Regions from separate parts of the Streptomyces sp. NPDC006012 genome, predicted to be linked through region 2. Evidence: riboswitches for the same ligand, from Rfam matches in the RefSeq annotation. Region 2 holds a riboswitch; each other region holds the start of a gene.
The links. A riboswitch is a leader RNA that binds a small molecule or an ion and turns the genes downstream of it on or off. The one in region 2 is predicted to bind thiamine pyrophosphate.

Region 1 (2,260 bases), on a different contig from region 2:
TCGGGGTCCTTGGCCTGCGGACCGTAGGTCCGGAACTCCTGCGGCACCGCGGCATCCGCGCGCACCGGGTAGACGAACATGTTCAGCGGCATGTCCTCCTGGAACTCCTTGCCGGTCAGGAAGTCCAGGAACGCCTTGCCGCCCGCGCTGTTGCGGGCGCCCGAGAGCAGGCCGGCGTACTCGATCTGCCGGAAGCAGGTACCGGCGGCCACTCCGGTGGGCGCGGTGGCCGGTTTCGGGTCGGCGTAGACGACCTCGGCGGGCGGCGAGGAGGCGTACGACACGACGAGCGGCCGGTCGCCGCCCGCCTTCCTGCCGCCGGCCGAACCGGAGAACTCCTCGTCGTACGCCTGCTCCCAGCCGTCGACCACCTTGACGCCGTTGGCCTTGAGCTTCTTCCAGTACGCGTCCCAGCCGGCGTCGCCGTACTTCGCGGCGGTGCCGAGCAGAAATCCGAGGCCGGGCGAGGAGGTGGCGGCGTTCTCGGTGACGAGCAGGTCCTTGTACCGGGGTTCGACCAGGTCGTCGAAGGTCCGCGGCGGGGCCAGCCGGTGCTGCTCGAAGTACGCCTTGTCGTAGTTGACGCAGATGTCACCGGTGTCGATGGGCGTGACCCGGTGCCCGGACGTGCCGTCGCGGTACTCGGGCCGGATCCGGTCGTAGTCCTTCGGCTCGTACGGCTGGAACGTCCCGTTGTCGAGCGCGCGGGACAGCAGGGTGTTGTCGACGCCGAAGAAGACGTCGCCCTGCGGGTTGTCCTTGGTCAGGATCGCCTTGTTGACGGCCTGCCCCGCGTCGCCGTCCTTGAGGACCCTGACGGTGTAACCGGACTGCTTCTCGAAGTCCTTGAGCACGTTCTTCGAGACCGCCCACGAATCGTGGCTGACGAGGGTGACCGTCCTGGAGTCGGCGCCCCCGTCGTTCGTGGTCCCGCACGCGGACAGCGTGACCAGGCCGAGCCCGACCGCGACGGCCACGAAGGTCTTGGTGTGCAACTGATGTCCTCCTGGGGTTGACCAGGAAGAGACGCGGCCCTGCCCGGACCGTACGAGGCGGATCCGGGCAGGGCGCAACAGCTTGAGTGAGAACCGATCTCCCTACCCAGAATGACCTGGGCGAGGTTCGGAGGGTCTGCGGCCGGTGTGCCGCACTCTCAGCGCTGTGGCGCTCCCCTGTCGGAATATTCAACATGTTCGGAACACGAGGTTCCCGATATGACGTTATGACCGGGCTCAGACTACCGTCCGGCTACCGTTCGGCGGCAGCCAGCTGACCGCAGGCGCCGTCGATCTCCTGCCCGCGGGTGTCCCGGATGGTCACCGGCACCCCGTGCGCCTCGATGGCCGCCACGAAGGCCCGCTCGTCCTCGGGCCTGGAGGCGGTCCACTTGGAGCCCGGTGTCGGGTTGAGCGGGATGAGGTTGACGTGCACCGGCTTGCCCTTGAGCAGCCGGCCGAGCCGGTCGCCCCGCCACGCCTGGTCGTTGATGTCCCGGATCAGCGCGTACTCGATGGACAGCCGACGCCCGGACCTGGCGGCGTACTCCAGCCCGGCGTCCAGCACCTCACGCACCTTCCACCGCGTGTTCACGGGGACGAGGGTGTCGCGCAGTTCGTCGTCGGGCGCGTGCAGGGAGATCGCGAGGCGGCACTTGAAGCCCTCGTCGGCGAACCGGTGGATGGCCGGGACGAGCCCGACGGTCGAGACGGTGATCCCCCGCTGGGACAGCCCGAGCCCGTCCGGTTCGGGATCGGTGAGCGCCCGGATAGCGCCCACGACCCGCTTGTAGTTGGCGAGCGGCTCGCCCATGCCCATGAACACGATGTTGGACAGCCGCGCGGGGCCGCCGGGCACCTCGCCGTCCCTGAGGGCCCGCATGCCGTCCACGATCTGGTGCACGATCTCGGCGGTCGACAGGTTCCGGTCCAGACCGGCCTGCCCGGTGGCGCAGAAGGGGCAGTTCATCCCGCATCCCGCCTGCGAACTGATGCACATCGTCACCCGGTCCGGGTACCGCATCAGCACCGACTCGACGAGCGTCCCGTCGAACAGCCGCCACAGCGTCTTGCGCGTGGTTCCCTCGTCGGTCGACAGATGCCGCACGACCGTCATCAGCTCGGGGAACAACGCCTCCCGCAGCCGGCCGCGGGAGGCAGCGGGAATGTCGGTCCACTGCTCGGGGTCGTGCGCGTACCGCGCGAAGTAGTGCTGCGAGAGCTGCTTCGCCCGGAACGGCTTCTCGCCGATCGCGGCGACGGCC
Region 2 (2,260 bases):
TAGTGCCCGGTGGCCACGTGCAGCCCGTCGAGCGCGGTCGGGCCGAGCAGCGGCGCGTTGTCCGGGGAGCCGGGGCGCAGCCCGGCCCGGGTCTCGGTCAGCGGCAGCTCGGTGATCCCGGGCACCAGTTCGTGCGCGTCCCGCAGCAGCTCGTACACGCCGCCCGCGGTCACCGTGGTGTCCCAGCCCAGCTCCTCGTCGGTCGCTCCGACGACCAGCTCACCGTTCTCCCGCGGCACCAGGTAGACGTGGCTGCCGCGCACCACGGCCCGCACGGTCCGGCTCAGGAACGGCGCGTACCGCTTCGGCACGGTCAGCCGCAGCACCTGACCCTTCACCGGCCGCACCGGCGGCAGCACGGCCTCCGGCAGGCCCGCCAGCCGGCCGCTCAGGCTGCCGGCCGCGAGCACCACCTGGCCGGCGCCCAGCTCGGTGCCGTCCCCGGTGGTCACCCCGACGGCCCGGTCCCGCCGCACGGCGCAGCGCTCGGCCCAGGCGCGGTGGAACACCACTCCCGCCCGCTCGCAGGCCGCCAGCAGCGCCGCCGCGAGCCGCCGCGGGTCGATCTGGTGGTCGCCGTCCACCCGCAGCCCGCCCCGCACTCCGGGCGCGAGCATCGGCTCCAGACGGCGGCAGTCCCGGCCGGACAGCCACTCGGACTCCAGACCGGAGCGCTGTTGCAGCGCGTGCAGGTCGCGCAGGTGCGCGCGGTCGTCGGCGTCCAGCGCGACGGCGAGCGTGCCGCACCGGCGGTAGCCGAGGTCGCGGCCGGTCAGCTCGGTCAGCTCGGCCGCGAAGTCCGGATAGCGCCGCGCCGAGGCCAGGTTCAGGCCGAGCAGTGTCTGCTCGCCGTGGTGCAGTTCGGTGACCGCGGCCAGCATGCCGGCCGCGACCTGCGCGGCCCCGCCACCCGGCTCGGGGTCCACGACGGCCGTGGCGAATCCGCGCTGCGCGGCCCGCCAGGCCGTGACCAGGCCGATGATTCCGCCCCCGATGACGAGGACGTCTGGCGTACGTGACGACATGGGCGTCCAGCCCCTCCCTTCGCCGGCATGACCCGGATCAGGTTCGTACGGTCGGAGGCCGCCAGCCTCCCTCTCAGCCCGGTGCGTCCAGGCTCCCGCGAGTGCTTGTACGGTCGCCACCCTAGCCCGCCGCCGCCCGCCCCGGAAAGAAAGCCTCGGCCCGCGCCCTGCTCGCGGGCCCGGCCGGGCGGCGGGACGCGCACGGTGGGACGGCCGGCGCGGGCCCCCGGCGGACACGGGACGATCTCGTGTGCAGCAGGTCACTCAGCACGCCCCCTGACTGACAAATCGCCAGTTGACTATGGTGATCAGCGTGACCCAGCACACGCAGCACGTGAGCCAGCAGACGCAGCGACGGAGCACGTCACAGGGGCGGCGCGTGGTCGTCGCCGGCGCGGGCATGGCCGGGGTGCAGACCGCGGTCGCCCTGCGGGAACAGGGATTCGAGGGCACGGTGACCGTCGTCGGCGCGGAGCCCCACGCGCCGTACGACCGGCCACCGCTGTCCAAGGCCGTGCTGCTCGGCAAGGCCGAGGGCTCCGCCTTCGACGTCGATTTCGGTGCGCTCGGCATCGACCTCGAACTGGGCCGGGAGGCGCTCGGCGTGCGCCCCGGCGACCACGAGCTGGACACCGTGGCCGGTCCGGTGCCGTACGACGTCCTGGTCCTCGCCACCGGCGCCGAACCGATCCGGCTGCCCGGCGCGGAGGGCGTCCCCGGCGTGCACCTGCTGCGCACCCTCGACGACGCCCAGGCGCTGCGCCCGGTGCTCGCCCGGCAGCACGACATCGTGGTGGTCGGCGCGGGCTGGATCGGCGCCGAGTTCGCCACGGCGGCGCGCGAGGCGGGCTGCGCCGTCACGGTCGTCGAGGCCGCCGACCGCCCGCTCGCGGGCGCGCTCCCGGCCGAGGTCACGGCGCCGATGGCCGCCTGGTACGCGGACAGCGGCACCGAACTGCGCACCCACGCGCGCGTGGCGCGCGTCGAGCCCGGCGCGGTGGTGCTCGACGACGGCTCGCGGCTGCCCGCGGGCGCCGTCGTCGTCGGCATCGGCGCCCGCCCCGCCACCGCCTGGCTGGCCGGTTCCGGCATCGAGCTGGGCGCCCACCGCGAGGTCGTGGCCGACGACCATCTGCGCGCCTCCTCGCCGGACGTGTACGCGGTCGGCGACTGCGCGTCCTTCCCCTCCGCCCGGTACGGCGAGCGCCTGCTCGTCCACCACTGGGACAACGCCC
Region 3 (2,260 bases), on a different contig from region 2:
GCTGCTCTGCGCGATGGAGAAAAGCAGCAGCAGCGGCAGGGCGGCGCCGGCGTAGGCGAGGACGAGCGTGTTGACGACGGACGCGATGTGGTCACGGCCGATGCGGATGCCCGCCCGGTACAGCCCGCGCCAGCCCATCGAGGGATTGGCCTCGTGCAGTTCCCAGACAGCCGACGTCTGCGTCACGGTCACATCGTCCAGCACGCCCAGAGAACCGATGATGACACCGGCCAGGAGCAGACCGCTCATGTCGATCGACGGGTACAGGCCGTGGATCAGGCCGGTGTTGTCGTCCGTGTTGCCCGTCAGCGCCGCCCAGCCGATGAACCCGGAGCCGAGGACGCCGATCAACAGGAGCGAGACCAGCGTGCCGAGCACCGCCACCGAGGTCCGGGCCGACAGGCCGTGGCAGATGTACAGGGCGATCAACATGATCGCACTCGAACCGATCACGGCCACGACCAGCGGATTCGAGCCCTGTAGGACAGCGGGCAGGATGAAGAGGGTCAGCACCAGGAAGCTGATGGCCAGGGCGACGAGCGCCATCACGCCCCGCAGCCGGCCCACCACCACGACGGCGAGCGCGAAGATGCCGGCGAGCAGCGCCAGCGGGAACTTCCGGTTCACATCGGTGACCGAGTACTGAAGGTCCTTCGGAGCCGACGGCTCGTAGGCGACGATCACCTTCTCGCCCTGGTGCAGTTGCCGTGACTGGTCCGGCTGCACGATCTCCGTGAACGTACGGCCCTTGTCCTTGCCGGTGTCGACCCGGATGGTGGCCTTCTTGCAGGTACCGGTGGTTTGCTGCTGTGCCGAGCTGCCCTCGGCGGTGGAGGTGTCGCCGGTCGGGATGTCCCCCGAGGCGTTCACCGACTTGCAGTTCACCGCGACGACCTGGGTGACCGTGGCCTGGTGCGTCTGCCGGTCGAAGCCGACCCCGGTGCGTTCGTGCGGCGGGGCTCCGCCGGGCCAGAGCACCACGAGCCCGACGACGACCGCCGCCGTGAAGGGGATGAGGACGGCCGCGATGACCTTGCGCAGATGCTTGGAGACGGGCGCGGCGGGCCCGTGACTGTGGCTGTGACCGTGCGCATGGCCATGCCCGGGGCTCTCACCGGGGCTCTGGCCGGACCCCTGGCCGGCTCCCGGCCCGTGTTCGTGACCCGGACCGTGGCCGTGGCCCGCACCGGACCCGTGGCCGTGTCCGCTGCCCTGCTCGGAACCGCGTCCGCGCTGCGGCTCGGGCGGGGGGTACGGGGGCTGCTGCATCGTGGTCACCGACCGATCATCGCAAGAACGACAGGGGCCCTCTGTTCACCGCGCCCGAATTGACGCTAGCGTGGAGGCACCTTTGCACACGCGGGAGCTCGGAGCACCGGGCTGAGAGGGCGCTGACCTCCGTATTCGCGATGTTTCACGTGGAACGACCGACGTTTCGCACGAAGCACCGATGAACGGAAGCCGCTGCGTCGACCGCTGAACCTGTTACCGGGTAATGCCGGCGTAGGGAGTAGGTCTCATGACCAACAAGGACGAACGCACGCCTGTCTCCACGCAGCACGCGACGATCGGAGCCGCCAACGGATCCGATGGCGCCGAGGGCACGACGACGGGGAAGTCCATCGGGTGGCACAAGGCGTATGTCGAGGGCTCACGCTCCGACCTGCACGTGCCGGTCCGTCAGGTGCATCTCACCAATGGGGAGTCGGTCACGCTGTACGACACCTCGGGGCCGTACACCGATCCGCTCGTCGAGACCGACGTCCGCAGAGGCCTGCCGCTGCTGCGGGAGAGTTGGATCGTCGCGCGCGGGGACACGGAGGAGTACGCGGGCCGTCCCGTCCGTCCTGAGGACGACGGAATCAAGCACACCTCGCCGCGCGGCGGGCTGCGCAACCTGGACGCCGTCTTCCCCGGCCGCCCCCGGCAGCCGCGCCGGAGCCGTGCCGGCGTCGCAGCGGTCACGCAACTCGCTTATGCGCGACGCGGCGAGATCACTCCGGAAATGGAGTTCGCGGCGATCAGGGAGAACGTTTCTCCCGAAGTGGTCCGCGAGGAGATCGCTGCGGGACGGGCCGTCCTGCCGGCCAACGTCAACCACCCGGAGATCGAGCCGATGATCATCGGCAAACGGTTCCTGGTCAAGGTCAACGCCAACATCGGCAACTCGGCGGTGACCTCCTCCATCGAGGAGGAGGTCGAGAAGATGACCTGGGCGACCCGCTGGGGCGCCGACACGGTCATGGACCTGTCCACCGGC

Region 1: linked by a shared signal. The riboswitch ahead of ACFYPJ_RS29680 (thiamine ABC transporter substrate binding subunit) and the one ahead of thiO (glycine oxidase ThiO) in region 2 are both predicted to bind thiamine pyrophosphate.
Region 3: linked by a shared signal. The riboswitch ahead of thiC (phosphomethylpyrimidine synthase ThiC) and the one ahead of thiO (glycine oxidase ThiO) in region 2 are both predicted to bind thiamine pyrophosphate.

The regions. Positions count from the first base shown of each region.
Region 1 is NZ_JBIAIE010000022.1:90,863-93,122, reverse strand. Features, by position in the region: gene ACFYPJ_RS29680 (thiamine ABC transporter substrate binding subunit) at 1-995, opposite strand, end outside; TPP riboswitch at 1,077-1,184, opposite strand; gene rlmN (23S rRNA (adenine(2503)-C(2))-methyltransferase RlmN) at 1,249-2,260, opposite strand, start outside.
Region 2 is NZ_JBIAIE010000009.1:44,926-47,185, forward strand. Features, by position in the region: gene thiO (glycine oxidase ThiO) at 1-1,025, opposite strand, end outside; TPP riboswitch at 1,023-1,134, opposite strand; gene ACFYPJ_RS18315 (NAD(P)/FAD-dependent oxidoreductase) at 1,360-2,260, shown strand, end outside.
Region 3 is NZ_JBIAIE010000024.1:102,592-104,851, reverse strand. Features, by position in the region: gene ACFYPJ_RS30875 (YibE/F family protein) at 1-1,278, opposite strand, end outside; TPP riboswitch at 1,350-1,527, shown strand; gene thiC (phosphomethylpyrimidine synthase ThiC) at 1,520-2,260, shown strand, end outside.